Regions from separate parts of the Kribbella sp. NPDC026596 genome, predicted to be linked through region 3. Evidence: riboswitches for the same ligand, from Rfam matches in the RefSeq annotation. Region 3 holds a riboswitch; each other region holds the start of a gene.

Region 1 (9,728 bases), on a different contig from region 3:
GCGCTGATACGACTCCCGCAACCCCCCTACGGCTTGATCATGCTCGAGTGTCGCCGCCAGATCCGATGTCGAAGGCACCAATCCAGAGTACGACGACGCCCACCGTCTGGCACGGGAGTTCAAACTGTCCGCCCAGCCGAGTAGGTTCGGGGCATGGCTGATGTGGTGAAGGCATGGCTGCCCTGGGAGGACCCCGGTACCTTCCTCGACGGGTTGCCCGCGGGCTTCGACGTCGACTTCTTCGACGGTGGCGAGCTGCCGGCGTCGATCGGCGAGGTGGAGTTCTACGTGCCCGGCTACATGGGCGGCCAGAAGGTCGCCGAGGTGGTTCGGGAGATGCCCGCGCTGAAAGTGGTGCAGCTCCAAACAGCCGGCTTCGAGAATGTGCTGCCATACCTGGCCGAGGGCGTGACCTTGTGCAATGCCCGCGGGGTGCACGACGCTTCCACGGCCGAGCTCGCGGTCGGCCTGATCCTCGCGTCGTACCGTCGCCTGCCGCGAGCCGTGCGCAACCAGGAGCGGCAGACCTGGCCCTCGTCGTACGACGAGATCGACGACTCGCTCGCGGATCGCACGGTGCTGATCCTCGGGTACGGGTCGATCGGGGAGGCGCTGGAGCGGCGGCTGAGCGGGTTCGAGTGTGACGTGATCCGGGTCGCGCGGCGGGCGCGGGACGGCGTGCATCCGATCTCTGAGCTGCCGGAGCTGCTGCCGCGGGCGGATGTCGTCGTACTGCTGACGCCGGCGACGCCGGAGACCACGGGGATGGTGGACGCGAAGTTCCTGGCCCGGCTGAAGGACGGCGCCCTGCTGGTGAACGTCGCGCGCGGTGTCGTGGTGGATACCGAGGCGTTGCTGGCCGAGCTGGGCACGGGCCGGATCAGCGCCGCGCTGGATGTGACCGACCCCGAGCCGTTGCCTGCCGGACATCCGCTGTGGTCAGCTCCGAACGTGCTGATCAATCCGCACCGCGGGGGTGCCTCGACGGCGTTCGCGCCGCGGGTGGCCCGGCTGGTGCGCGCACAGCTGGAGCGCTACTCGGCAGGAGAACCGTTGATCAATGTGGTGGCGGGACCGCCACGCTAGGAGGAGGACAAGGATGTCCGAGGCCGTACTGCTGATCGGAACCAAGAAGGGGCTCTGGATCGGCCGGAGCGATGCCGCCCGGCAGAAGTGGGCGCTGGACGGCCCGGTGCCGGAGTTCGAGATGCAGGGTGTGTACGCCGTCGGGATCGACACCCGCGGTGAGCGGCCGCGGGTGTTCGCCGGCGGGACCAGCGAGCACTGGGGTCCGGCGGTCTTCCACTCCGACGACCTCGGGGCGACCTGGGCCGAGCCGCCGGAAGGGTCCATCGGCTTCCCCTCCGACGCCGAAGCCTCGCTCGAGCGGGTCTGGCAGATCCAGCCCGGTCCGGCTGGGCAGCCTGGCGTCGTGTACGCCGGGACCGAGCCGTCGGCGCTGTGGAAGTCGACCGACGGGGGAGTGACGTTCGAGCTGGTCCGCGGGCTGTGGGACCACCCGCACCGCAAGGAGTGGGGCGCCGGGTTCGGCGGGCAGGCGATCCACACCGTGCTGCCGCACCCGACCGATCCCGATCGGGTCAATGTCGCGATGTCGACCGGTGGGGTCTACCGGACCACCGACGGCGGTACGTCGTGGTCGCCGGCGAACCAGGGGATCCAGGCGAAGTTCTTCCCCGACCCGTATCCGGAGTTCGGCCAGTGTGTGCACAAGCTGGCGGCGCATCCCGACCTACCGGAGCGGATGTTCGCGCAGAACCACCACGGCGTCTATCGATCCGACGACGGCGGGGCGATCTGGAAGTCGATCGCGGACGGATTGCCGTCGGACTTCGGATTCCCGATTGCGGTGCATCCGCACGAGCCCGACACCGTGTACGTGTTCCCGCTGGTCGCGGACGCGAACCGGATCCCCACCGAGGGCAAAAGCCGGGTCTACCGTTCCCGTGACGCCGGGGCGACGTGGGAGCCACTGACCACGGGCCTGCCGGACGTGTCGTACGTACCGGTCCTGCGCGACGCCCTCACCACGGACACGGCCGACCCGGCCGGTGTGTACGTCGGCACCCGCGACGGCTGCGTCTACGCCAGTGCGGACGCGGGCGACACCTGGGTCGAGGTCGCGCGCCACCTGCCCGACGTACTCACGGTTCGCGCCGCGGTGGTCGGATGATCGCCGTCCGCCTGCCGACCGTGCTCCAGCCGTTCGCGTCCGGAGCCGATCGGGTGGAGGTCGACGGCACCACGGTCGGCGAGGTCTTCGCCGCCCTGGAACCCGTCCTGCGGCGCCGACTGACCGACGAACAAGGCGGCCTTCGCCGGCACGTCAACATCTACCTGGGCAACGACAACATCCGCGACCTGAACGGCCTGGACACCAAGCTGACCGACGGCGACGAGCTCCTCATCCTTCCCAGCGTCGCCGGCGGCTGACGACCGGCGAAAAGAAAAGACTGCAGTTTGCCGGCGCGCTTGGTTAGCGTTCGGCGGCATGAGCGAAGTACTTCTCCTGACCGGTGCACCCGGCTCGGGCAAGACGACCGTGGCCGCACTCGTCGCCGCAGCCGCGGCCCGCCCGCCGCACGCGCTCGACACCAGCCGGTTGGACGCCGCGAGTACGGCGGAGGCCGTCCGGGAGACGGTGCGGTCCGGGCGGGTTCGCCTGTGAGGACAGGGGGTTGGGCAAACGTTTGAGGGCCGTTGGCAACTGAGTGCGATGGGCCGGTGGCGGAGGGCGTGCACCGGGATCGAAGGGTTGTGACGGGGTCAGGCCCGGCTTACTGTCGGGCGGAGGAGCCGACGGCTCGGCCGTCGCCTGGGGGGCGCCTGGCGGAGGGGGCGCCTTCATGCATGCGTTTCTCGATCGGCTCGGCCGGGGGGCCGCTCGCCATCACTGGTTCGTGATCGCGGGCTGGCTGGTTCTGGTCGTCGGGCTGTTCGTGCTCCGGTCGGCCTTCGGCGGCACCTACGTCAACAACTACACGGTGCCGGGCAGCGAGTCCTCGGCCGGTCTGAACCTGCTGAACAAGGACTTCGCCAAGGCAGGCGGCTACTCGGGCTCGATCGTCTTCCACTCGACGTCCGGAACGGTGTCCGCGCAGGCCGACGCGGTCAAGACCACGATGGCCGATGTCGGCAAACTGCCCGACGTCGTCTCGGCCACCGACCCGCTCGCGACCAACCAGACGGCGTACATCTCCAAGGACGGGACGATCGTCAACGCACCGGTCTCGTTCTCCGTGGTGCCGGCCTCGCTCGACAAGAGCTACCTCGACTCGCTGAACGCCGCGGTCCAGCCGGCCCGGTCCGCCGGGCTCCAGGTCGAGTTCGGTGGCGGCGCGGGCCAGATCGGCAAACAGGCCGACGATGCGCTCTCGGAGGCGATCGGCCTCGCGCTCGCGTTGCTGTTGCTGTTCTTGATGTTCCGCTCGATCGTGGCTTCGGGACTGCCGCTGGTCGCCGCGGTCTTCAGCGTGGGCGGCGGTTTGGCAATCCTCGGCCTGCTCGCGGCCGTGAAGGACTTCCCGGTCTCGGCGCCGACTGTCGCCACCCTGCTCGGCCTCGGCGTGGCGATCGACTACGGCTTGTTCCTGGTGTCGCGCCATCGCGAACAGCTGGACGACGGCATGGGCGTCGAGCAATCGGTCGGCCGCGCCGAGTCGACGTCCGGCGCGGCGATCCTGGTCGCGGGCGGGACGGTCGTCATCGCGATCCTCGGCCTCTACGTCTCCGGCGTACCGTTCGTCGGTGCCCTCGGTCTCTCGTCGGCCATCGTCGTCGCGTTCACCGTCCTCGCCGCCCTGACGCTCATTCCGGCCCTGCTCGGCCTGGCGAAGCTCCTTGTCCTGAACCGGAAGGACCGCCACCACCTGGCCGAGGAGCGCGAGCTCGAGGCCGGACTCCCGGACGAGCAGGCCGTCGCGGAGCACCGAGCCGACGAGCGCGAGCGGCGCGATCTCAAGCACGAGCAGAGCGCCTTCGCCCGGTGGGGACGCAAGGTGAGCGACCGGCCCTGGCCGTACGGCATCGTCGCCACCCTGGTGCTGCTGATTCTCGCCATCCCGCTGTTCTCGATGAATCTGGGCCAGCTCGATGCGGGCACCGATCCGGCCGGGGACTCGAGCCGGAAGGCGTACGACCTGGTCGCGCAAGGGTTCGGACCGGGCGCCAACGGTCCGCTGACGGTCGTCGTACAGCTCCCGTCCGGCAGCGCGAGCGACAACCAGACCCTGCTGACCGGACTCACCTCCACGCTGCAGAAGACCCCCGGCGTTGCGGCCGTACAGCCCGCGAGCACGAACCAAGCCGGTACGACGGCGATCATCACCGTCATTCCGACCACCTCGCCGTCGTCGGCGGACACCGAGGATCTGGTCAACCGGATCCGCGACGACGTACTCGCGGGGCAGAACGAGCCCACGTACGTCGTCGGCACCACCGCCGGGTACGTCGACTTCACCGAGAAGGTGGCCGGCCGGATGCTGTGGCTGATCGGCGCGGTCGTCCTGCTGGCCTTCCTGCTGCTCACGGTCGCCTTCCGCTCGCTGCTGATCGGGGTCAAGGCCGCGGTCCTCAACCTGCTGTCGGTCGGCGCCGCGTACGGCGTGATCGTCGCGGTCTTCCAGTGGGGCTGGGGATCCTCCCTGGTCGGCATCGACGAGAAGGTGCCGATCCCGTCGTTCGTCCCGATGCTGATGTTCGCGATCGTGTTCGGGCTGTCGATGGACTACGAGGTCTTCCTGCTGTCCCGCGTCCACGAGGCCTGGCTGGTGACGAAGGACAGCCATCGCGCCGTGGCCATCGGGATCGGCGCGACGGCCCGGGTGATCACGACCGCGGCGGCGATCATGATCGTGGTGTTCCTGAGCTTCGTCCTCGACGACGACCCGACCGTGAAGATGCTCGCGGTCGGCATGGCCGTCGCGGTCCTGATCGACGCCAGCATCGTCCGGATGATCCTCGTCCCGTCGGTGATGACGCTGCTCGGCGACCGGGCCTGGTGGCTGCCGAAGTGGCTCGACCGGATCGTCCCGGACATCCAACTCGAAGGCGGTCCGGCCCCCGAAGCCAAGCCCCGCGAGACCTCCCCGGTCTAGTGACGAAACAGGCGTACGCCGGTCGGTGACCAGCTGATCCCACGCTCGGCGCACGCCGCCGCGACCTCGTCCGACCGGATCGAGCCGCCGGGCTCGGCGATGTGCGTGACGCCGTGCCGGTGCGCTTCCTCGATGTTGTCGACGAACGGAAGCGCGCCGTCGGACGCCATCGAGACGCCGGTCAACGGTTCCGTCGAGTGCCGGGCCCACCACGCCTGAGCCTTCTCGCCGGCCAGTCGTGTGCAGTCCACGCGCGACTGCTGCCCGGCACCGACGCCAATCGTCATGCCGTCCTTCACCATCACCACAGTGTTCGACTGGGTGTAACGGGCGACGATCAACCCCAGCACCAAGTCCCGCCCCGCGGCCTCCGGCACCGCCGGATCCAGCAGCTCACGAGTCAGCGGTACGTCGTCCCGCCGCTGCGTCAGCCGCAGTCCGTAGAACTCGCGGACCTCCGCCGCCGGCGGCTCGAACGCCGGGTCGGCCTCCAGCACCAGGAAGCTCCCACGCTTCTTCGCCGCCAAGGTCCCGACCACGCCTTCGTCGTACCCAGGCGCGATGATCCCGTCCGACACGACGCGCTTGAGCACCCCGGCGAGCTCCGCGTCGACCGGATGCGAGACCGCGACAAAGTCGCCGTACGACGACTTCGGATCGGGATCGCGAGCGCGGAGATAGGCCGCGCTCACCGACGAGCCCAACGCCGCCCCAGCCGGCGACACATGCTTGTACGACGCAGCCGCCGGCATCCCGAACGCCTCCGCACCCTCGCGCACGAGCTGCCACCCGGTGAGCGCATCCAGCACGTTGATGTACGACGGCTGGCCAGAGACCACCGTGAACGGAGCGCGCGGCCCAGTCGCCACCATGTCCGCGGTCTGATGTGGATTCATCCCATAACGCATCAAGCACCTCCGAGATCGGAGGCGCCCAGGCGGACGACGCCTTGCTGGTTGATTCCGCTCCCCGGTGGTACTCCACCCTCGCCAGTCGCGGTGATCCCAGCCTAGTCCCGCCAGCTGCCGGTCCAGTCGTAGAGCGGTGCGGTGGTCGCGTACTCACGCAGATACACGATCCGATCCCCGTCGAGCCGCGCGACAGTCGAGCCGTCGAACGCCCCCGGCGAGCCCTTCCACGTGCACTCGAAATGCCACTCGACGACCAGCACCTCACCTGCGGTCGCCGACGAGGTGATCTGCCACCCGTCGACCGTCCCGCCGGCTCCGAACCAAGCCTTCATCCACTGCTCGACCCGCGCTCGGCCGCGATAGACAGGTCCGTAGCACTCGATCACAACGCAGTCGTCGGTCAACGTCTCCAGCACGGCCGGGATGTCATGCCGCCGCCATCCGTCGATGTAAGCCTCGAGTCGGTTCACCTGGCACAGCGTAGGCAACCGAATAGAGTGAGCGGCATGGTCGATGTGAAGCCTCGTAGCCGGACAGTGACCGATGGCCTGGAAGCCACCGCCAGCCGAGGGATGCTCCGGGCGGTGGGGATGGGGGACGACGACTGGGCGAAGCCGCAGGTCGGGGTCGCCTCGAGCTGGAACGAGATCACCCCGTGCAACCTGTCCCTGGACCGGCTCGCGAAGGCGGTCAAGGAAGGCGTGCACGCGGCCGGCGGCTATCCGCTCGAGTTCGGCACGATCAGCGTGTCCGACGGCATCTCGATGGGCCACGTCGGCATGCACTACTCACTCGTCAGCCGCGAGATCATCGCCGACTCGGTCGAGACCGTGATGGAGGCCGAGCGACTCGACGGCTCGGTGCTGCTGGCCGGTTGCGACAAGTCGCTGCCCGGCATGCTGATGGCCGCGGCCCGGCTCGACCTGGCGTCGGTGTTCCTGTACGCCGGGTCGATCATGCCGGGCAAGCTCGGCGACAAGGACGTCACGATCATCGACGCGTTCGAGGCGGTCGGCGCGTGTGTTCGCGGCCTGATCACCCAGGACGAGGTCGACGCGGTCGAGCGCGCGATCTGCCCCGGTGAGGGCGCCTGCGGCGGGATGTACACCGCCAACACGATGGCCGCTTCCGCCGAAGCACTCGGGATGTCGCTGCCGGGCTCGGCCGCCCCGCCCGCGGTCGACCGTCGCCGCGATGGCTACGCCCGCAAGTCCGGCGAGGCCGCGGTCGGCCTGCTGCGGAAGGGGATCACGGCCCGCCAGATCCTCACCAAGGAGGCCTTCGAGAACGCCATCGCCGTCGTGATGGCGCTCGGCGGCTCGACGAACGCCGTACTGCATCTGCTCGCGATCGCCCGCGAGGCCGAGGTCGACCTGACGCTGGCCGACTTCAACCGGATCGGCGACCGGGTCCCGCACCTCGGCGACCTGAAACCGTTCGGCCGCTACGTGATGACCGACGTCGACCGCGTCGGCGGTATCCCGGTGGTCATGCGGGCACTCCTCGACGCCGGCCTGCTGCACGGCGACTGCCTGACGGTCACCGGCAAGACGATGGCCGAGAACCTCGCCGACATCGCACCGCCCGACGTCGACGGCACGATCATCCGCGCGCTCGACAAGCCGATCCACGGCACCGGCGGCATCACGATCCTGCACGGCTCGCTCGCGCCGGAGGGCGCGGTGGTGAAGAGCGCCGGCTTCGACTCGGACGTGTTCGAGGGTACGGCGCGAGTCTTCGACGGCGAACGCGCCGCGATGGACGCAGTCCCCGAGTTGAACCCCGGCGACGTCGTCGTGATCCGGTACGAAGGCCCCAAGGGCGGCCCCGGCATGCGCGAGATGCTCGCGGTGACCGGCGCGATCAAGGGCGCGGGCCTCGGCAAGGACGTCCTGCTCCTCACCGACGGCCGCTTCTCCGGCGGTACGACGGGACTCTGCGTGGGACACGTGGCCCCCGAAGCGGTCGACGGCGGCCCGATCGCGTTCGTCCGGGACGGCGACCGGATCACCCTCGACGTGAAGAACCGGACCCTCGATCTCCACGTCACCGAAGAGGAACTCGAACGCCGCAAGCAGGGCTGGACCCCGAAGGCCCCGGCGATCACCAAGGGGGTCCTCGGCAAGTACACCCGCCTGGTCCGTTCGGCCTCCGAAGGTGCGGTCTGCATCTAAAGACAGTCATCTCATCAAATGAGACAGCTTGGTGCTGAACTTGACCCGGTCGCGGGCCGGAGGCGAATAATGCCTACATGCGATCGATTCTCCTCGTACTTGTGCGGCGCGCCGACTGACGCGACCACCGAGTCGAGCGCGCCCCTTCAGCCAACCGGCGGAAGGGGTTTTTTGTTGCCAGGGCGACTATCTGAGACCCAGAGAAGACCTGAAGACAACCACAAGCGAGGATGGATCGGTCGCGACAGTCAAATCGTGACAGGACATAGGGAAGGCACTCATGAGTGAGCAGCTGACCGGGGCACAGGCTCTGATCCGTGCACTGGAACATGCCGGAGTGGACACCGTCTTCGGCATTCCGGGTGGCGCGATCCTCCCGGCGTACGACCCGATGCTCGACTCGACCCAGATCCGCCACATCCTGGTACGTCACGAGCAGGGCGCCGGCCACGCCGCCCAGGGGTATGCCTCCGCGTCCGGCAAGACCGGCGTGTGTATGGCGACCTCCGGCCCCGGCGCGACGAACCTGGTGACGCCGATCGCCGACGCGTACATGGACTCGGTCCCGCTGGTCGCGATCACCGGGCAGGTCGCCAGCGCCGCGATCGGTACGGACGCCTTCCAGGAGGCCGACATCCGCGGCATCACGATGCCGATCACCAAGCACAACTTCCTGGTCAACGACCCGAACGACATCGCCACCACGGTGGCCGAGGCGTTCCACATCGCCTCCACCGGCCGGCCCGGCCCGGTGCTCGTCGACGTGACCAAGGACGCGATGCAGGCCAAGGTCGACTTCCAGTGGCCGACCGAGCTCTCGCTGCCCGGCTACCGGCCGGTGACCCGCCCGCACCCCAAGCAGGTGCGCGAGGCGGCCCGGCTGATCGCGGCCGCCGAGAAGCCGGTGCTGTACGTCGGCGGCGGCGTGATCCGGGCCCGGGCCACCGCCGAGTTGAAGGAGCTCGCGGAACTCCTCGGCATCCCCGTGGTCACCACGCTGATGGCCCGCGGCGCGCTGCCCGACACCCACGAGTTGCACTTCGGCATGCCAGGTATGCACGGCACGGTGTCCGCCGTCGGCGCCCTCCAGAGGTCTGATCTCCTGATTTGTCTCGGTGCCCGCTTCGACGACCGGGTGACCGGCCGCCTCGACTCGTTCGCCCCTGACGCGAAGGTCATCCACGCCGACATCGACCCGGCCGAGATCGGCAAGAACCGCGCCGCCGACGTGCCGATCGTCGGTGACTGCAAGGAGGTCATCACCGACCTGGTCGCCGCAATGCGCACCGAGATCGCGAACGCCGGCCGGACCCCGTCGTACGACGCCTGGCGGCACCAGTTGGAGGCGGTCCGCGCCAAGTACCCGGTCGCGTACGACGAACCCGAGGACGGCACGCTGTCCCCGCAGTACGTGATCGAGCGGATCGGCAAGATCGCCGGCCCGGACGCCGTCTACACCGCGGGCGTCGGCCAGCACCAGATGTGGGCCGCGCACTACCTGCCGTTCGAGAAGCCGGGCCACTGGC
Region 2 (9,728 bases), on a different contig from region 3:
TCACCGGCTCGACCTCGTCCTCGGCCGCCGCCTTGACCTCCGCCACCCGCACCTTGTGCGGCCACAGCCGGTCGACGACCGCGTTCAGCGCCGCCCCGATCAGTACGGCGATCGCCGTCATGTACAACCACATCAGTACGGCGATGGGCGCGGCCAGCGGACCGTAGATCGACGTCCCACCGACTGTGCTCTGCAGGATCCAGCGGAGCACGAAGCTGCCGAGGATCCAGATCGACAGCGCCAGGAACGACCCCGGCAGGTCTGACACCCACGGAGTCCGCACCGGCACCGACAGGTGGTACAGGGTGTTCAAGAAGCCCGCGGACAGGATCGTCACGACGGGCCAGTACAGCTGGTTCAGGAAGTCGAGCCGGTGCGGGAGCAGTGCGTCGACCGCGTCCGGGCCGGCCAGCACCAGCGGCAGCACGATCACACCGATGACGAGGGCCGCGCAGTACAGGCTGAAGGACAGCGCCCGGGTCCGGACGATGCCGCGCTTGCCGCCCATCCCGTACATGATCGTGATGGTGTCGACGAACACGTTCAGCGCGCGGCTGCCGGACCACAGCGCGAGCACGAAACCGATCGAGATGACGTCCGGCCGGCCGCCGTTCAGGACCTGGTTCAGGGTCGGCACGATCACGCTCTGGACCGAGTCGTCGGTCAGCGCCCGGGCCGCCAGCTGGGCGATCTGCTGCTTGATGTCGTCGATCGTCTCGACCTCGAAGTACCGGCTGGCGATATAGCCCAGACTTCCGGCCAGCCCGAAGATCAGTGGCGGCAGCGAGAGGATCGCGAAGAACGCCCCCTCGGCCGCGAGTCCGGTGACCCGGTAGCGCAGGCAGACACCGACGGTCTGGGTGAGCAGCTTCCAGATCGTCGCGGGGATCTTGCGGACCCATGCCAATGCGAGGGAGCTCCCACCCCTGGGTCCTGCCCCTGAACGTGCCATACCGCTTACCGTACTGACATGGCGGACCCATTCGCGGTAACGAACCAGGCTCCCCCACTGCAAGGGGTGAACTTCTTCACGCGCGACACGGCGCTCGGTGACGCTCTGCGCCCGTACGCCGGTCTGGCCGACGATCCCGGTCTGGCCCGGATCGGCGCGGTCGCGGGCTCCGAAGAGGCCCTCGCGCAGGCCCTCCCGGCCAACCAGCACCCACCGGTCCTGCGCACCCACGACCGCTACGGGAACCGGATCGACGAGGTCGAGTTCCACCCGTCCTGGCACTGGCTGATGGAGCGCGCGGTCGGGTTCGGGCTGCAGGCCGCGCCGTGGACGAGCGAGTCGCCGTCGCCGCACCTGACCCGGGCCGCCGGGTTCTACGTCTGGTCCCAGGTCGAGCCGGGGCATGGTTGCCCGATCTCGATGACGTACGCCGCGGTCCCCGCGCTCAGGGCGGACGAGCGGCTGGCGAAGGAGTGGATCCCGCAGCTCGCCTCGACGTCGTACGACGTACGCCGGTTGCCGGCCGCGGAGAAGTCCGGGGTCCTCGCGGGGATGGGGATGACCGAGAAGCAGGGTGGCTCGGACGTCCGGGCGAACCTGACCACCGCGACACCGGCCGGGGACGACGGTGAGTACCAGCTGAACGGGCACAAGTGGTTCTGCTCGGCGCCGCAGGTCGACCTCTTCCTGGTACTCGCGCAGGCGCCGGACGGGCTGAGTTGCTTCGTCGTGCCGCGGGTGCTTGCCGATGGCAACCGGAACACGTTCGCGCTGCAGCGGCTGAAGGACAAGCTCGGGAACCGCTCGAACGCGTCCAGCGAGGTCGAGTTCCACAACACCATCGGCTACCGCCTCGGCGACGAGGGCGCGGGTGTCCGCACCATCATCGAAATGGTCGCCGCAACCAGACTCGACTGTGTATTGGGCTCGGCGGCTCTCCAAAGACGCGCCCTGGTCGAGGCCCTCTGGCACACCCGCCACCGCTCGGCGTTCGGTGGGTTGCTCGCCGACAAGCCGGCGATGCGGAACGTCCTCGCGGACCTGGCGCTCGAGAGTGAGGCGGCGACCGCGCTGGGGATGCGTCTTGCTGCTGCTGTCGATGCCTCCCAGAACGGTGATGAACAAGCGGCCGCATTCCGGCGGATTGCGCTGCCGCTCGCGAAGTTCTGGGTTTGTAAGCGGACTCCGTTCATGGTGGCTGAGGCGTTGGAGTGTCTGGGTGGGAACGGGTTCGTGGAGGAGTCCGGGCTGCCTTTGCTGTTCCGGGAGTCGCCGTTGAACTCGATCTGGGAAGGCTCCGGCAACGTCAACGCTCTCGACGTACTGCGAGCCCTCAGGAGGCCTGAGTCGCTGGAGGCTTGGCTGCTCGAGGTGGGCGCGGCGCGGGGTGCCGATCAGCGCCTCGACGCGGCCGTGAACGACGTACTGCAAGCGCTTGCTGACGCAGCGGACGCCGAAGCAGGAGCCCGTCGGCTGGCGGCGCGGATGGCCCTGTGCCTGCAGGCGTCACTGCTCGTGCGGCACTCGACGCCCGAGGTCGCGGACGCGTTCGTCGCGTCGCGGCTGGCCAACGACTGGGGCGGTGTGTTCGGGACGCTCCCGCGGACGACACCGTTCCCGCTGATCATCGAGCGCGCGATAGGGTGACCGCGTCGCGACTGGCGCGCTGAGGTGGAGAACCACCGGGGAGCGAAAACCGTCGGCACCGTGCGCCTGGGTGCCTTCGACCCACTGCAACCGCAGGAGAGACAACGATGACTCAACCCTTCGATGCCGCCGCCGCATCGGCCGCGTACCGCAACGCGCTCGAGGTGATCGGCGCTGTGGAACCGACCATCGCCGGTGCGATCAAGGCCGAACTGGCCGACCAGCGATCCTCGCTGAAGCTGATCGCGAGCGAGAACTACGCCTCCCCCGCCACCTTGCTGACGATGGGCAACTGGCTCTCGGACAAGTACGCCGAGGGCACCATCGGGCACCGTTTCTACGCCGGCTGCCAGAACGTCGACACCGTCGAGCAGACCGCGGCCGACCACGCGACGGCTCTGTTCGGCGCGCCGCACGCCTACGTCCAGCCGCATTCCGGCATCGACGCGAACCTGGTCGCCTTCTGGGCGATCCTGGCCCAGCGGATCGAGTCCCCGGCGCTGGCCGAGGTCGGCGCCAAGCACGTCAACGACCTGTCCGACGAGGACTGGACCAAGCTCCGCAAGGCGCTCGGCGACCAGAAGATGCTCGGCATGTCGCTGGACGCCGGCGGTCACCTGACCCACGGCTTCCGGCCGAACATCTCCGGCAAGATGTTCAACCAGCACTCCTACGGCACCGACCCGGCCACCGGGCTGCTCGACTACGACGAGGTGGCGCGGAAGGCTCGCGAGTTCAAGCCGCTGATCCTGATCGCCGGCTACTCGGCGTACCCGCGGAGGATCAACTTCGCGAAGATGCGCGAGATCGCCGACGAGGTCGGTGCGACGCTGATGGTCGACATGGCCCACTTCGCCGGTCTGGTCGCGGGCAAGGTTTTCACCGGCGACTTCGACCCGATCCCGCACGCGCACGTCACCACGACCACCACGCACAAGTCGCTGCGTGGTCCCCGCGGCGGCATGGTGCTCTGCCAGCCCGAGTACGCCGACTCCGTCGACCGTGGTTGCCCGATGGTGCTGGGCGGCCCGCTCGGCCAGACGATGGCCGCGAAGGCGGTCGCGCTGGCCGAGGCCCGGCAGCCTTCGTTCCAGGTGTACGCGCAGGCGGTGGCTGACAACGCGGTCACGCTGGCCGAGGGCCTGATGAAGCGGGGCGTGAAGCTGGTGACGGACGGTACGGAGAACCACCTGGTCCTGCTCGACGTCTCGTCGTACGGCATCACCGGGCGCCAGGCCGAGTCCGCGCTGCTCGACGCCGGCATCGTGACCAACCGGAACGCCGTACCGCGCGACCCGAACGGCGCCTGGTACACCTCGGGCGTCCGGATCGGCACACCGGCGCTGACCACGCGCGGCTTCGGCGCCGACGAGTTCGACCGGGTCGCCGAGCTGATCGTCGACGTGCTCTCCTCGACCACGCCGACGACGACGTCCGCCGGTGCGCCGTCCAAGGCGAAGTACGTGCTCGCCGACGGCGTCGCGGACAAGACCCGGGCGGCCTCGGCCGAGATGCTCGACAAGCACCCGCTGTACCCGGGCCTCGAGCTCAGCTGAGTTCCACGGCGCCCGCTCCCACGCTCGTGGGAGCGGGCGTTTTCCGTTGCGGCATCAGTACGGCGCCCAGCACCGCGCCGGCGACCGCGACCGCTGCCGAGACCCACACGGTCGTGTTCAGGCTGATCATGGACGCGTCCCGAACATCGGCCAGCCCGGTGAGCCAGACGTGGTTGCGACCGAATCCGGCAATGGCGGTATCCACTTAGTGGCTCGGTGTTCAGCCAGTCCTCCGGCAAGCCGCGTTCCGCTGCCATCTCGCGCGCCCCGTCCACAGCGACCCCGTCGCGCGTGACGGGGTCGATGTCCTGGGTGCGGCGCGGGTCGCCGCCCGAGGTGACCGCGATCGCAGCCCCTCCGACGATGAAGACCGACGCGGAGACGCCGCGCCTGTTCAGCCGAAGGTCAAGCTCAGCAAGGAGGTCGATGATCTCGCCGGCTGTGAACTCGAAGCGTGGCTCGTTCATGCGGTGATCAGTCGCCGTCCCGAACACTACGTTCATCACACCGCCGCTGTCACAGGCCGGACTCACACCAGCGCACGCCCAACAGGCCGGCTATGACGTCCTGTACGCCGCGCAGCCAGCACGAAGTCACCATCCGAGCCGAAATCTCCCGCCTACGTTGCGTCGCCGGCGCCCTCGTCTCCACACACCCCTACCGCGTCGCCGAAGGCGTCGACCTCCAGGTCGTGGGGGCGAGTCTCATTCAGAGCGGCCGAATGCCTTGACCTCTGCAGCTTCCTCTGGCGTCAGCTCGCGAGGCACCTCGCCTTGCTCCAGCTTCTGGCTCTGCACCCGATGCCGGATGTGATCCACGATCTCGGGGTTTGCGAGCGTGGACACGTCTCCGACGTCGGTGAAGTTCGAGATCCCGGCGATCACTCGCCGCATGATCTTCCCCGAACGCGTCTTCGGCATGTCGCTGACGATCCAGATGTTCTTGGGCCTGGCGATCTTGCCGATCTCGCGGACGATCGCATCGGACACTTTGTTCTCGATGTCCTTGCTCGGCTCGAATCCCGGCTTGAGCGCGACGTACATCTCGACCGCTCGGCCGCGGACCTCATCGATCACGGGTACGGCGGCGGCCTCGGCGATCTCGGTCACGGTCAGGCACGCCGATTCGAGCTCCTTCGTGCCCAGCCTGTGCCCGGCCACGTTGATCACATCGTCGACCCGGCCGAGGATACGGAAGTACCCGTCGGCTGCCTGTACGGCGCCGTCGCCGGCGAAATACGGCCAGTCACGCCAGTCCTTGCTCTCGGGATCGCGGCAATACTTCTGGTAGTAGATCTCTACGAACCGTTCGGGCTGGCCCCAGATGGTCTGGAAGATCCCCGGCCACGGGTTGTGGATGCAGATGTTGCCGGCCCGGTCACTGCCCGCCTCGACCTCGTTGCCGTCCTCGTCGTAGATCACCGGATAGATACCGAGCACGCCGGGCCCACAGCTGCCAGGCTTCATCGGCTGCAGCGCGGGCAGAGTGCTCCCGAGGAATCCCCCGTTCTCGGTCTGCCACCACGTGTCGACGATCACCGCCTCCCCCTTGCCCGCGACCTCGTAGTACCAGCGCCACACCTCGGGCTCGATCGGCTCCCCCACCGTGGTCATGTGCTTGAGGTGGTAGTCGTACTTGCCCGGTTCGTCCGGCCCGAGCTTGCGCAGCATCCGGATCGTGGTCGGAGCGGTGTGCAAGATGTTCACGCCGAGCCGCTCGGCGATCCGCCACACCCGACCGGCGTCCGGGTACGTCGGAACTCCCTCGTACATCACGCTCGTCGTCCCGAGCGCCAACGGACCGTAGACGATGTACGAATGCCCCGTGATCCAGCCGATGTCCGCCGCACACCAGTAGGTGTCCTCGGGATGGATGTCCTGGTAGTACTTCGACGTACCGGCAACGTAGGCCAGATAGCCGCCCGTCGAATGCTGGCATCCCTTCGGGCGCCCGGTCGTACCGCTCGTGTACATCAGGAAGAGCGGAGCCTCGGCAGGCATCGAGACCGGGTCGACCACCGCGCCGCTGAATTCGCCCAACAGCTCGTCGACGAAGAAGTCACGGCCGGCGACCATCGGGGTCTGTGACGCATACTCGCCGGGGTGGCGCCTCCAGACCAGGACCTTGTCCACCTCGTGGCCGAGTTCGTGGGCGGCCGCGACCGCCTCGTCGGCCTTCACCTTGTGATCGACCAATTCGCCATTGCGGTAGTAGCCGTCCATCGTGACCAGGATGTTGCTCCCGGAATCGGCGACGCGGCCGCCGCACGCCGTACCGCTGAAGCCGCCGAACACCTCGGAGTGGATGACGCCGAGCCGGGCGCAAGCCAGCATGGACACCGGTAGCTCCGGAACCATCGGCAGGTGGAAGGTCACCCGGTCACCGGTCCGCACGCCGCAGAAGTCGCGCAACAACGCGGCGAACTCGTTGATTCTCCGGTACAGCTCCTGGTAGGTGATCGCCTTCGTTTCCTCGGATTCCGGTTCGGGAACCCAGATGATGGCCGCCTTGTTGCGGCTGGTCGTCAAGTGCCGGTCGACGCAGTTGTAGCACGCGTTCAGGCGGCCACCGACGAACCACCTCCAGAACGGCGGATTGCCGGTGTCCAGCGTGGTCTGCCAATAGGAGTCCCAGGAGAGCAGATCGGCGTACTCCTTGAAACAGTCCGGGAAGTGCTGTTCGCCGAACCGCTCGATGATGTCCGGGTCGGCCGCGTTCGCCTGGCCGATGAACCTGGCCGGCGGGTGGTAGTACTCCTCCTCCCGCCAGTGAACGGCGATCTGTGCCTCGGACACCTGATCGTCTGGTCGTGCGGTCATTGCTCACCTCCGATGGAAGATGGCCTGGTCGTCGTCCAGCAACTGGGCGCACACGCCGAATTCATGCAACCTCGCGGCGGCCTCAGCCTGGTGGCTGAACGCCACGGCATCTCCCCGGGCGATCGACTCCCAGCAGATCCGATCGGCAAGCGCGATCGCGCGAGTTGTCACTGAGCTCAACCAGGTCGGTGGCAGTGTTTCCGCCTCGCGGCGCAGCGCAAAGACGTCCTGCGCGGAGCCCTCGTCCGTGGCCACCGATCGCAGCTGCGCCAGGAGCAGCGACAACTCACCGGCAACGTACTGCTGAGTCATCACCATCGCCACCCACCAAAACCCGTAACACTTCAGCGTATCCCCGCCCGGACTCAGCGGGTCAGGTCGCGGTGGGTGAACTGCGCGACAGCTGCCAGCAGGGCGATCAGCGAGATGGCCGCGAGGACCAGAAGGTCGCCTCCGGGCGCGGTACCGGCGAGGAGGTCGATGGGCCGGAAGTAGTGGAACGGCGAGGCGAATCGCAGGCCGCTGATGCTGTCGATGAGCAGGGCGATGAAGTTCATGAAGAACCCGGCGACGACGATGCCGACAGTGATCCCGATTGCGCGTCCGCGCAGGCTCGTCGAGGCCGACACGAGTATGCCGAGCATGGCGACGCCCACGAACAGCAACCACGAGCCGGTGAAGGCGCGGATCACAGCGGCGATCGGCACCTCCGCCACCTCGCCGATCGTCTGCCGGGCGATCAGTACGCCGGCCAGACCTCCCACCTCGGCAGCCGTCACCGCCACGACCGAGGCCAAGGCCTTGGCGAGCAGGAACCGCACACGACCAACCGGCCGGGTGAGCACGAGATCGATGGTGCCGCGTTCGACCTCCGTGGCCACAGATCCCGCGGCAACCAGCAGGGCTGACGAGGTGAGCAGCGAGAGCATGACGGGGTGGGTCATGCCGGCGCTCAGCCACCCGTCGGCGTGGAAGAAGTCGGCAGAGCCTCCGAGGAACGCTGTCATCGCCTTGGGCGGCGATTGGAAGAACGGTACGTTCGGCGCCCCCTTGGTGAACGACGACGAGGCGAACAACACCAGGTAGAAGAAGGCGCCCACGCCGAGGCTCAGGATGCCGAGAATACCGCGCACCTGCCGCAACGACTGCCGGAGCACGACGAGGCTCATCGTGTTCGCCCTTCGCCGGGCTCTCCATAGATCTCGAAGAACGTTTCGGCGAGATGCTCCGGCTCGCAGACGAACTCCTGCACCGCGAGCGTTCCGAGCCGTCGCATCAGCGGCTCCATGTCGCCGCGGAACTCGAACCGGTGAAGCAAGCCGTCGCTCGCCAACCCCGAGATTCCAGCGATCGCGAGTTCACCGGCACCGAGCGGGTGCTTCAGCACCAGGGTGCAGTGGTGCACCCGCTCACCGGTGAGATCCGCGGTCGCCCCGGTCGCCACGATCCGGCCGGCCTTGACCACCGCGACCCGCTCCGTCGTCTGCTCCACCTCGGACAAGATGTGCGAGGACAGGAAGACGGTGCCGCCCGCCGCGCGATGCTCGGCGAGCAGCCCGACGAACCGCTCCTTCATGACGGGATCGAGGCCCTCGGTCGGCTCGTCGAGCACCAGTACGTGTGGCGCGTGCTGGAACGCCTGCACCAGGCCGATCTTCTGCCGCATGCCCCGTGAGTACAGCCTGACCTGGCGGCGCAGTTCGGCCTGCGCCAGTTCCAGCCGGTCGCACAGTTCCTGCCGGCGTACCGGCGGCCGCCGTTGCAACGCGCCTAGGTACTCGAGGCACTCGGCACCGGTCATCTGCGGCCACAGGCCGAACTCACCTGGCAGATGCCCGACATCTGCCAGCGCCGCCCCGAGATCGGTCGCCACGTCATGTCCGAGAACGCGGATCGTCCCGGCCGTCGGACGAACCAGGCCGAGGATGCTTCTGATCGTCGTCGTCTTGCCCGCCCCGTTCGGACCGACGTACCCGAACGCCTCACCCGCTGCCACCGACAGCGACACACCGTCCACCGCCAGCTTGCCGCTGTACCGCTTGACAAGCCCTGTCACCTCGATCACGACACCCACCGGCCGACCTCCGTCTGCGCCGACTTCAACCAGCCCGAGCGCCCACGACCGTTCAGAACACCCCCGCACCCATTGTGCGCGCCCCAGTACCGAGACCTCCCGCGCCCTACGGGTACCAAGGATCGGCACCCCGCTGCCCGGACGAACTCGAGCGACGCGATCCCACAGGCCTTCAAGCCTGGCTCGGCGCAGCCGCCAGCGCCCCGGCAGCTTCCTCACCGGCCGGTGACGTCAGAGGTAGTTGCTGGCAGCAACTGCTGGTTGCCGCATCCCGTATTGACGCCGCTGACGACAAGTCAGGCGGAACGCCTGGTGCGGCTGGCTGAGGAAGCAGTCGCGGCACGCGGCTTCGCTATGAGGTACGACGGTGTGGGCGCACTGGTGCCAGTCGGAAGGGATGGCGTTCCCGTGCGCGACGGCTTGACCCAGGGCCCGGCGAATCTCGCCCGTGCTGTCGCCGAGCAACTCAAATTATCAGTAGTTTGTGATAGTTGCGATACATCAGATTACTGTACTCTTCAACCATGAGTCGGGAGCCCAGTCCGGAAGAGATCAGCCAGTTCGTCGAGCGCTTCGCCGGGGTGCTCGCGAACAGCGGCGTCCCGACGATGTCCGCCCGGGTAATGGGCCGGATGCTGGTCAGCCCGACCGGCACGATGACCGCGGCCGAGCTGGCCGAG
Region 3 (9,728 bases):
GGCGGGCGGAGCGTCGATGAGCGCCCACGCCAGGTCGAGCGCCGGGTCGCCGATCACTGCGTCCGTCCAGTCGATGATCCCGGTGATCCGGCCTTGCGTCACCAGGATGTGGTCGGGACCGAGGTCGCAGTGGATCAGCGCAGTTCGCACGCATGCGACCCGGTCCAGCAGCTCGTTGGCCTTGGTCCGTACCTCGGCCGGCAGTAGCGGCACCACCTGAGCACGGCACTCCTCGAGAAAGGCCGTCTTCTCCTGGTCGGCGGTCGCCGCATCCAGGGCGCCGTGCGCAACCGCGTCGGCCGGGTCCACGGCGTGCAGAGCCTTGATGAAAGCGCCGAGCTCGCGGCCCATCGCCGTAGCGCCGTCCTGCAGAGGGGAACCAGGCAGCATCAGATGCCGTACGCCGTCCTCTGTCGGCTCGGGGACGGGGACGGGCAGTGGGAGCTGTGGAGCGAGCCAGGGGAGCAGCGTGGCCTCGGCCAGCAGCCGGGGACGGACCCCAGCGCGTCGGGGTGTGCGGTGGATCCAGGGACCGTCGATCCAGGCGTGGCTGTCCCAGCCCTCGATGATGGTCACACCAGGCTCCGGACCCAGGCTCCCAGCAGTCCGATCGCGTCGGGCATGAAGGACCAGGACGGGTCGTCCAGTCGCGCGACGAGCTCGGCCGGGGACATCCAGGCGCCCCACTCGACCTCTTCCGGCTGGTGCTTCACCGGGCCGTCCCAGACACACGTATACAGGTACGCGTGGTACGTCGTGTTGTCGTCGGCGTAGTCCCCCTCCGGCAGAGCAGTCAGCTCTACACCGGAGATCCCCAGCTCCTCGGCCAGCTCCCGGACAACGGCGTCGTACGGGTTCTCTCCGGCCGCGACGACCCCGCCGGCCGCGAAGTCGTACCGGCCCGGGTAGACGTCCTTGGTCGGCGTACGGCGGTGCACGTAGATGTCACCGGCCGGATTCCGGACGACCACTCCGGTGGCCGAGTGTCGCAGGTTGTCGCGGCGCATGACCGATCGCGGCTGCGATCCGATAACCACGTTGTCCTCGTCCAGGATCGCCACCATTTCGTCCACGCCGGAAGTTTCACACGTAACCCTGTGGACACAGCAACACCTTTAGTGGCGCGTACCGCGTAGGCTCGTTCGCATGAGTGTTCGGCGGATCATGGGGACCGAGACCGAGTTCGGCATCTCGGTTCCAGGCCAGCCCGGGGCGAACCCGATGCTGACCTCGAGCCAGGTGGTGAACGGCTACGCCCAGACGCAGCCGCTCGCGCGCAAGACCCGGTGGGACTTCGACGAGGAGCACCCGCTGCGGGACGCGCGCGGCTTCGACCTCAGCCGGGAGGTGGCCGATTCCAGCCAGCTCACCGACGAGGAGACCGGCCTGGCGAACGTGATCCTCACCAACGGCGCCCGGCTGTACGTCGACCACGCCCACCCGGAGTATTCCGCGCCGGAGACGACGAATCCGCGCGACGCCGTGGTCTGGGACAAGGCCGGCGAGCTGGTGATCATGGAAGGCGCCCGGCAGGCCCGCCAGATCCCCGGCGCCCCACAGCTGAACCTGTACAAGAACAACACCGACAACAAGGGCGCGTCGTACGGCTCGCACGAGAACTACCTGATGCGCCGCTCGACCCCGTTCGCGTCGATCGTGCGGCACCTGACGCCGTTCTTCGTGAGCCGTCAGGTGGTCACCGGCGCCGGCCGGGTCGGCATCGGCCAGGACGGCACCCAGCACGGTTTCCAGATCAGCCAGCGGGCCGACTACTTCGAGGTCGAGGTCGGGCTGGAGACGACCCTGAAACGCCCGATCATCAATACCCGTGACGAGCCGCACGCGAATCCGGACCGCTACCGCCGCCTGCACGTGATCATCGGCGACGCGAACCTCTCCGAGATCTCGACGTACCTGAAGGTCGGTACGACGTCGCTCGTGCTGGCGATGATCGAGGACGGCTGGCTGACCGACGACCTGGGCGTGGACCGCCCGGTCACCGCGCTGCACGAGGTCAGCCACGACCCGACCTGCACGCATCTGATGACGCTCAAGGACGGTCGCAAGCTGACCGCGGTCCAGTTGCAGACGGAGTACCTGGAGCAGGCCCGCAAGTACGTCGAGGACAAGTACGGCGACGACGCGGACCGGCAGACCAAGGACGTGCTGCACCGCTGGGAGCAGGTGCTCGACCAGCTCGCCATCGACCCGATGAAGCTGTCGGACCAGCTCGACTGGGTCGCGAAGTACAAACTGCTCCAGTCGTACCGTGACCGCGACGGCCTGGACTGGGACGACTCCAAGCTCCACCTGGTCGATCTGCAGTACGCCGACCTGCGCCCGGACAAGGGTCTTTACTACAAATTGGTGAAGGCCGGCCGGATGCTGCGCCTCGTCACCGACGAGGAGATCCGGATGGCGGTCTCGCACCCGCCGACCGACACCCGGGCATACTTCCGCGGCCGCTGCATGCAGCAGTACGCGCCGCAGGTGGCGGCCGCCTCCTGGGACTCGGTGATCTTCGATCTGCCGGGCAAGGAGTCGCTGCAGCGGATCCCGACCCTGGACCCGCTGCGCGGCACGAAAGCGCATGTCGGGGCACTTCTTGACCAGTGCGACACCGCGAGTGACCTGGTTCGCACCATCACTGGGGGTGCCGCCGGGTAGGGTCGCTAGTACAGCAACGGAAGAGTCGGTTGGGCGTCTCTTCCACTGCGGTTCTAGGAGGTGTGTGCCATGGCGAAGGACGGCGGTCAGCAACACAAGCAGCCGAAGCGTTCGTCGACCGAGGAAGAGGTCGAGCAGGTCGAGGCGTCGGAAGACGTCCAGGAGCGCAAGGAGCGGCTCGACGAGGACGTCGACTCGATCCTCGACGAGATCGACGAGGTGCTCGAGGAGAACGCCGAGGAGTTCGTCCGCGGATTCGTGCAAAAGGGTGGGGAGTGAACCGCTCGATGACTTTCGATGCCTCCGGCCGGCTGCCGGAAGCCTTCCTGACCCCAGGCGGCTCGTCGTTCATGGACTTCCTGGCCGGGCACGCGCCCGACCTGTTGCCCGGACGGCGCAGCCTGGGGCAGGCCGACTTTTCCTCCGAGGTCCCGCACGGTACGACGATCGTCGCGGCCACCTTCCCCGGTGGCGTCGTGATGGCGGGCGACCGGCGCGCCACGATGGGCAACGTGATCGCCCAGCGTGACATCGAGAAGGTGTTCCCCGCCGACGAGTATTCCGCGGTCGCGTTCGCGGGCACGGCCGGTTTCGGGATCGAGATGGTCCGGCTGTTCCAGGTCGAACTCGAGCACTACGAGAAGCTCGAGGGCGCGACGCTGAGCCTGGACGGCAAGGCCAACCGGCTGAGCGCGCTGATCCGGGGCAACCTGGCGATGGCGTTGCAGGGCCTGGCCGTGGTGCCGCTGTTCGCGGGCTACGACCCGGACCTCAAGGGTGGCCGGATCTTCTCCTACGACCCGACCGGCGGGCGGTACGAGGAGACCCACTTCCACAGTGTCGGCTCGGGGTCGGTGTTCGCCCGTGGTGCGCTGAAGAAGCTCTACCACGAGGACGCGTCCGTGACGGACTGCGTCACGGCCGTGATCCAGTCCCTGATCGACGCCGCCGACGACGACTCGGCGACCGGCGGTCCGGACATGCTGCGGCGGATCTTCCCGGTGGTCGGTGTGGTCACCTCGGACGGCTACCAGCGGCTGCCGGAGGACGAGGTCGCCGCGATCGTGGACGCGGCCTGGGCCGCGCGGCACCGGCGTCCCGACGGCCCCGCCACGGCGTCATTGACCTGATCCCGATCGACTGACACATAGAGGACGACACCTTCGATGAGCGTTCCGTTCTACGTCTCGCCCGAGCAGTTGATGCGGGACCGGGCCGACTTCGCCCGCAAGGGCATCAGCAAGGGCCGCAGCGCGATCGCGCTGCAGTACGCCGACGGCATCCTGTTCGTCGCGGAGAACCGCTCGCCCGCGTTGCACAAGGTCGCCGAGATCTACGACCGGATGGCGTTCGCCGCCGTCGGCCGGTACAACGAGTTCGAGAACCTGCGGATCGCCGGCGTCCGGCTGGCCGACATGCGGGGGTACTCCTACGACCGGCGCGACGTCACCGGCCGGGCGCTGGCCAACGCGTACGCGCAGACCCTCGGCGCGATCTTCTCCTCCGGCGGTGAGAAGCCGCTCGAGGTGGAGATCCTGGTCGCCGAGATCGGCGCCAGCGCGGCCGAGGACCAGATCTACCGGCTCACCTACGACGGCTCGATCGCGGACGTCCGCGGGTACGCCGTGATGGGCGGGCCGGCCGAGACGGTCGCGGACTATGTCGGCGAGCACTTCAAGGAGGGCATCTCGCTGGCCGGGGCGCTGCGGCTGGCCGTGGATGCGCTCGGCCACGACAGCGGCGAGGTCCGGCAGCTGACCTCGGACCAGATCGAGGTCGCCGTTCTGGACCGGACCCGGACGCAGGTGCGCAAGTTCAAGCGGATCTCCGTGGAGACCCTCGAGCGCATCCTGTCCGAGTCCCGCCCGGACTCCGAGCCGGCCAAGCCGACCGAGGACGCCCCGGTGGCCGGGGAGACCACGACGGCCGCGGCCGACGAGGCACCGGTCGCCCCGCCGGATGACGACGCACCCGTCGCTCCACCGGAGGAGCCCGGCGGCGACAACCGGCCGCTGTGAGCAAGCAGATCGATGGCGCAGCCGCCGCGGACTCCGTGGCGGCTGCGCTGTCTCGTCCCGGTGACCCGCAGCCGTGGGAGTTGCTGGGAGAAGAGCCGGGGTTTCACCGGTTCCTGACGGTGAACCTGCGGCGCTACCGGATGCCGGACGGGCGCGAGGTCGAGTGGGACGTGTTCGGCCCGAAGTCGGCGGACGGGATCACCTCGGGCATCACCGTGCTGCCGCTGACCTCCGACGGCCGCATCGTCACCATCCGGATGTTCCGCGCGGGACCCGACCGGATCGTCACGAACCTGCCCGGCGGACTGGTCGAGCCGGGGGAGGACCCGGCGCTGGCCGGCGCCCGGGAGCTCGAGGAAGAGACCGGGTACACCTGCGAGTCGCTCGACCTGGTCGGCTGGCAGTGGTCGTCGGCGTCCTCGACCTCTCGCAAATACGTCGCGATCGCCCGCGGCTGCCGTCCGGACGGGAAGCAGGCACTGGACGAGACCGAGGACTGCGTCCCGGTCGAGCTGACTGTGGATGCTTTCCGCGCGGAACTCCGGACACCGGGCGCGATGACGGGGATCGACGCGGCCTATCTCGCCCTCGATCATGCAGGGCTTCTCTAGGAGCAGTCATGACACCTGAGCCTCAGCAGACCACCCGCCGCGATGACGGGTTCGATCTCGGTGACACCGTCGCGCTGGTGCACGGCCCGGCCACCGATGCCGACGCCGAGCGCGTCGTCCGCGAAACGCTCACGAAGGCCGGCGTACGCACCATCTCCGACGGGCCGGCGGAGGTGACTGTCTGGCTCGGCGGGAGCGCGAGCACGCTCGAGCAGCTCGGTGTCGCGCCGGCCGGTTTGCTGCCGGCCGAGGGGTACGTCGTGGCCGTCGGCGCTCAGCAGGTCGTGCTCGACGGGGTCGATGCCCGCGGCATCTACTACGCCGCGCAGACCTTCGCACAGCTTGTCCAGGGCAACCATGTGGACGGCGTCGAGATCCGCGACTGGCCGACGATGCGGTACCGCGGGTCGATCGAAGGCTTCTACGGTACGCCGTGGTCGCACGCGGACCGGCTCGATCACCTGGACTACCTCGGCGCGCACCGGATGAACACCTACGAGTACGCCCCGAAGGACGACCCGTACCACCGCGAGCAGTGGCGCGACCCGTACCCGGCGGACAAGCTGGCCGAGCTCGGCGAGCTGATCGATCGCGCCCGGCGGAACAAGGTCGACTTCACCTTCGCGCTCTCGCCGGGCCTGTCGATGCGCTACACCGACGACGCCGACTTCCGGGCGTTGATCGCGAAGTTCGAGGCGCTGTACGCGCTGGGTGCGCGGGCGTTCAACGTGGCCCTGGACGACATCGAGTACGAGACATGGCACAGCGCCGACGACGAGGAGAGGTACGCCCCCGGCGGCGGTGGGGCAGGGCTCGCGCAGAGCGAGCTGCTGAACCGGATCCAGCGCGAGTGGGTCGAGACCAAGGCGGACCTCGCGCCGCTGCAGATGGTCCCGACCGAGTACTACAACGTCGACGAGACGCCGTACAAGCAGGCGCTGCGAGAGCAGATGGACGGTGCGGTGGTCGTGCACTGGACCGGTATCGGCGTCGTACCGGAGGCGATCACCAGCGCCCAGGCGGCTGAGGCGAAGGCGGTGTTCGGGCACGACATCCTGATCTGGGACAACTACCCGGTCAACGATTACGCGGCCGGGCGGATCCTGCTCGCGGCGTACAGCGGCCGCGAGCCGGGCCTCGCGGACCACGTCGTCGGCGTGATCTCGAACCCGATGAACCAGGCCGGGGCCAGCAAGCTCGCCCTCTACTCGTTCGCGGAGTTCGGCTGGAACCCGGCGACGTACGACGAGCAGGCGTCCTGGCACCGCGCGATCGCGGAAACGGCCGGGGGAGACGCCGAGACGATCGCGGCGCTCGAGATCTTCGCCGACCTCACCACCTACGACGGGAAGCTTCATCTCGCGAACGCCCCGGCGCTGACCGCGAAGACCGCCGCGTTCTGGCGGACCTGGGATGCGGGTGACCTGGCCGGCGCGATCGCGGACCTCGAGCCGTACCTCGAAGCGATCGAGAACGCTCCGGGTCAGATTCGCCAGGGCGTGATCGACCCGGCGTTCGCCGACGAGGCGGATGCCTGGCTCGACGCGGCCTTCTACTGGGGTCAGGCGCTGCGCCAGGCCCTTCGCGTCCTCGAAGCCGGCGCCGAAGGCAACAGCTCGGACGTCGCCACCGGCCGGGACCAGATCAACCACCTGGTCACGCAGGCCGAGGAGATCCGTGACATCCGGCTCCCGCACTCCAAGACCCACCCACGCATCGGCGACGGCGTTGCCGACACCTTCATCAGCCGGGTGACCGACTCGGTATCCTGAGCGATGGACCGCGACTGGCGTTGAGGTGGAAGACCACCGGGGAACGGTCTGCCGGAGATCCGGCTGCGCCGCGCGCCTGGGCATCTGACCTGTAGTCGACGCCCGAAGGAGCGCGCCATGACCGCTGAACTGATGATCGGGACCCACCTCGCCGCCGAGATGGTGGCGAAGGCGGCCGAGCGAGCCCGCGAACTGCGGGAGCGGACGGGCGTGCAGCCGTGTCTGGCGACCGTACTGGTGGGGGACGACGCCGCGTCGGCGACGTACGTGCGGATGAAGCAGAACCGGTCGAAGAAGGCCGGGATCGCGTCGCGGAGCGTCGTACTGCCCGCGGAGACGACGACCGAGGAGTTGGTCGCCGAGGTGACCAAGCTGTCCCAGGACCCCGAGGTGCACGGGATCCTGCTGCAGCACCCGGTGCCGGCACAGATCGACGAGCGGGCCGCGTTCGAGGCGATCGACCCGGGCAAGGACGTCGACGGCGTGACGATGCGGTCGTTCGCCGCGATGGCGTTCGGCGATCCCGGGTTCCGGTCCGCGACGCCCGGCGGGATCATGCGCCTGCTCGAGGCGTACGACGTACCGATCGCCGGAGCACACGCGGTCGTCATCGGCCGCAGCCCGATCCTCGGCAAGCCGGTCGGGATGTTGCTGCTGGCATCGAATGCGACCGTCACCTACACGCACTCGCGGACCACGGACCTGCCGGACATCGTCCGCACCGCGGACATCGTGATCGCCGCGGTCGGCAAGCCGAACTTCGTCCGCGGCGACTGGCTCAAGCCGGGCGCGGTCGTGGTCGACGCCGGGTACAACGAGGGCAACGTCGGTGACGTCCACTTCGAGGAGGCGGCCCAGGTCGCCCGCCTGATCACGCCGGTTCCGGGCGGTGTCGGGCCGATGACGATCGCCCTGCTGCTGGAGCAGGCCGTCGACGCCGCCGAGGCTCAGGCGGGGTGAGTCAGCGGTCGCACCCGCCGTCCTTGTCCCGGCGGGAGTGCGGCCGGGCGAGATCGTCGATGCCCTTGTAGGCGTACGGATCGGTCCCGGCCACCATCACGATGTCGCGGTAGTCGTGCTTGCCGACATGGACTCCGGATGGCACGGACTGCCAGGGGAGGAGCGACTCCGCGCTCATGTAGTGGCTGGCGAGCGCCCGGCGGAGTCCGTGCCGGCCGGTGTTCGGCAGTGATCGGTGCAGCAGGTAGCCGTTGAAGATCACCGCCGAACCCGCGGGCACCTCGACCGGGACCGCATCGCCGTCGGTGTACGGGAAGTCGAACGCCTCCACCGTGCAGTCGAAGCGGAGATCGTCCTGCTCCCGGTCGGGATAGATGACCCCGCGACGATGGGAGCCCGGTAGAACCCACAGGCAGCCGTTCTCCACGGTGGCATCGTCGAGCGCGATCCACACCGCGGTCAGCGAGCGATCCCTGGTCGGGATGAAGAACTCGTCCTGGTGCCACGCCTGGCCCGGTTTCCCCTCGGGCTTGATGAACAGCATCGACTGCATGGCCTTGACGTTCGGCCCGATCACCGCGGTCAGCGCCGCGACCACCCGTGGTGCCCGCAACGCCGCGAGCGCCACGTCGGACACCTTGTGCGGCTGGTGGATGCACAGGTACTGGCGCAGGACGTCCTCGGTCGGCTCGGCGGCCGGACCGCCGTCGATGACGCCGAGGTCACTGCGGCACAGGGCCTCGGCCGCGGCATGGAGCGCGGTGACCTGGTCGGCCGACAAGGCCTGATCCAGGACGACGAAGCCGTCCCGCCGGAACGACCCGACCAACTCGTCGGTGACCTCGGCGAAGCTGGGTACGGCGGCGACAGACTGCATCTGATGCTCCATCCGGCTTTGGCGGCGTTGACCGGCTTCACGGTCTCAGAGCCCGGCAGGCCCGGCCAATGCCGCTGGCTCGCGCATTACTATCTGTTCGTGACTTCGCGACCGCCGGTGATCAGCGTGAACTCCGTGGTCCAGGTCGCGGACTACGCGCCCGGGGCAACCTATGGCCCACGCACGCTGCCGAACTACGAACTGCTCTGGGTCCTGCACGGTTCGGCGCGGTGGCGGACCGATGTGTACGACGACGCCGGCGTCCGGCAGGCGACCGTGGAGGAGGACCTTCGCCCGGGCACGGTGGCGTTGGCTCGGCGCGGGAACCGGGACGCCTATATCTGGGACTGTGATCGCTGGTCACGCCATGCCTACGTGCACTTCCAGATCGAGGACCTCGGCGGACTTGGCGCTCCGTCGAGGTGGCCCTCGGTGCGATCGAGGTCCGATCCGGGCCTGCTGGACGGTCTGTGCGGCTATCTGCTGGATCTGGCCGGCGTCCCGTCTTCGTCGGTCCGGGGACACAGCGACCGGTTGGTGGCGACGATGCTGGAGGTCTTCGTCAGCGCTCCGGCCGGCCAGTCGAGCGAGGAGATGCCGGATGCAGTCCGGCGCTTGGTCGAGCATGTCGCGGCGGTGTGGGCCAGGAGCGGCCCGCGGATCATCTCCGTCCCGGAGTTGGCCGCCGCGGCGAACCTGTCGGCGGGACATCTGCACCGGCTCTTCCGGGAGCGGTACGGCTGCGGACCGGCGTACGCCCTGGATCTGATCCGGTTGGCCCGGGCTGCGATCGCACTCCTGCGCACCAACGCGACGATCGCGG

Evidence for each region. Region 3 has a riboswitch for ZMP and ZTP ahead of AB0E63_RS02945 (tetrahydrofolate dehydrogenase/cyclohydrolase catalytic domain-containing protein). Riboswitches for the same ligand answer to the same signal wherever they lie in the genome.
Region 1: linked by a shared signal. The riboswitch ahead of AB0E63_RS36300 (5-aminoimidazole-4-carboxamide ribonucleotide transformylase) and the one ahead of AB0E63_RS02945 (tetrahydrofolate dehydrogenase/cyclohydrolase catalytic domain-containing protein) in region 3 are both predicted to bind ZMP and ZTP.
Region 2: linked by a shared signal. The riboswitch ahead of AB0E63_RS39255 (glycine hydroxymethyltransferase) and the one ahead of AB0E63_RS02945 (tetrahydrofolate dehydrogenase/cyclohydrolase catalytic domain-containing protein) in region 3 are both predicted to bind ZMP and ZTP.

Annotation. Positions count from the first base shown of each region.
Region 1 is NZ_JBEZYF010000064.1:4,396-14,123, forward strand. It holds gene AB0E63_RS36270 (FAD-binding oxidoreductase) at 1-78, opposite strand, end outside; gene AB0E63_RS36275 (2-hydroxyacid dehydrogenase) at 154-1,086, shown strand; gene AB0E63_RS36280 (exo-alpha-sialidase) at 1,100-2,194, shown strand; gene AB0E63_RS36285 (MoaD/ThiS family protein) at 2,191-2,454, shown strand; gene AB0E63_RS36290 (AAA family ATPase) at 2,513-2,689, shown strand; gene AB0E63_RS36295 (MMPL family transporter) at 2,868-5,117, shown strand; gene AB0E63_RS36300 (5-aminoimidazole-4-carboxamide ribonucleotide transformylase) at 5,114-6,025, opposite strand; ZMP/ZTP riboswitch at 6,042-6,124, opposite strand; gene AB0E63_RS36305 (nuclear transport factor 2 family protein) at 6,127-6,498, opposite strand; gene ilvD (dihydroxy-acid dehydratase) at 6,535-8,202, shown strand; gene AB0E63_RS36315 (acetolactate synthase large subunit) at 8,483-9,728, shown strand, end outside.
Region 2 is NZ_JBEZYF010000076.1:25,007-34,734, reverse strand. It holds gene AB0E63_RS39265 (YhjD/YihY/BrkB family envelope integrity protein) at 1-952, opposite strand, end outside; gene AB0E63_RS39260 (acyl-CoA dehydrogenase family protein) at 971-2,599, shown strand; ZMP/ZTP riboswitch at 2,599-2,678, shown strand; gene AB0E63_RS39255 (glycine hydroxymethyltransferase) at 2,707-4,155, shown strand; gene AB0E63_RS39250 (hypothetical protein) at 4,148-4,360, opposite strand; gene acs (acetate--CoA ligase) at 4,860-6,974, opposite strand; gene AB0E63_RS39240 (hypothetical protein) at 6,978-7,286, opposite strand; gene AB0E63_RS39235 (ABC transporter permease subunit) at 7,340-8,143, opposite strand; gene AB0E63_RS39230 (ABC transporter ATP-binding protein) at 8,140-9,048, opposite strand; gene AB0E63_RS39225 (MarR family transcriptional regulator) at 9,573-9,728, shown strand, end outside.
Region 3 is NZ_JBEZYF010000003.1:24,363-34,090, reverse strand. It holds gene AB0E63_RS02985 (phosphotransferase) at 1-576, opposite strand, end outside; gene AB0E63_RS02980 (NUDIX domain-containing protein) at 573-1,064, opposite strand; gene dop (depupylase/deamidase Dop) at 1,147-2,667, shown strand; gene AB0E63_RS02970 (ubiquitin-like protein Pup) at 2,737-2,946, shown strand; gene prcB (proteasome subunit beta) at 2,955-3,797, shown strand; gene prcA (proteasome subunit alpha) at 3,834-4,685, shown strand; gene AB0E63_RS02955 (NUDIX hydrolase) at 4,682-5,296, shown strand; gene AB0E63_RS02950 (beta-N-acetylglucosaminidase domain-containing protein) at 5,305-7,068, shown strand; ZMP/ZTP riboswitch at 7,069-7,157, shown strand; gene AB0E63_RS02945 (tetrahydrofolate dehydrogenase/cyclohydrolase catalytic domain-containing protein) at 7,186-8,028, shown strand; gene AB0E63_RS02940 (phytanoyl-CoA dioxygenase family protein) at 8,030-8,905, opposite strand; gene AB0E63_RS02935 (helix-turn-helix domain-containing protein) at 9,005-9,728, shown strand, end outside.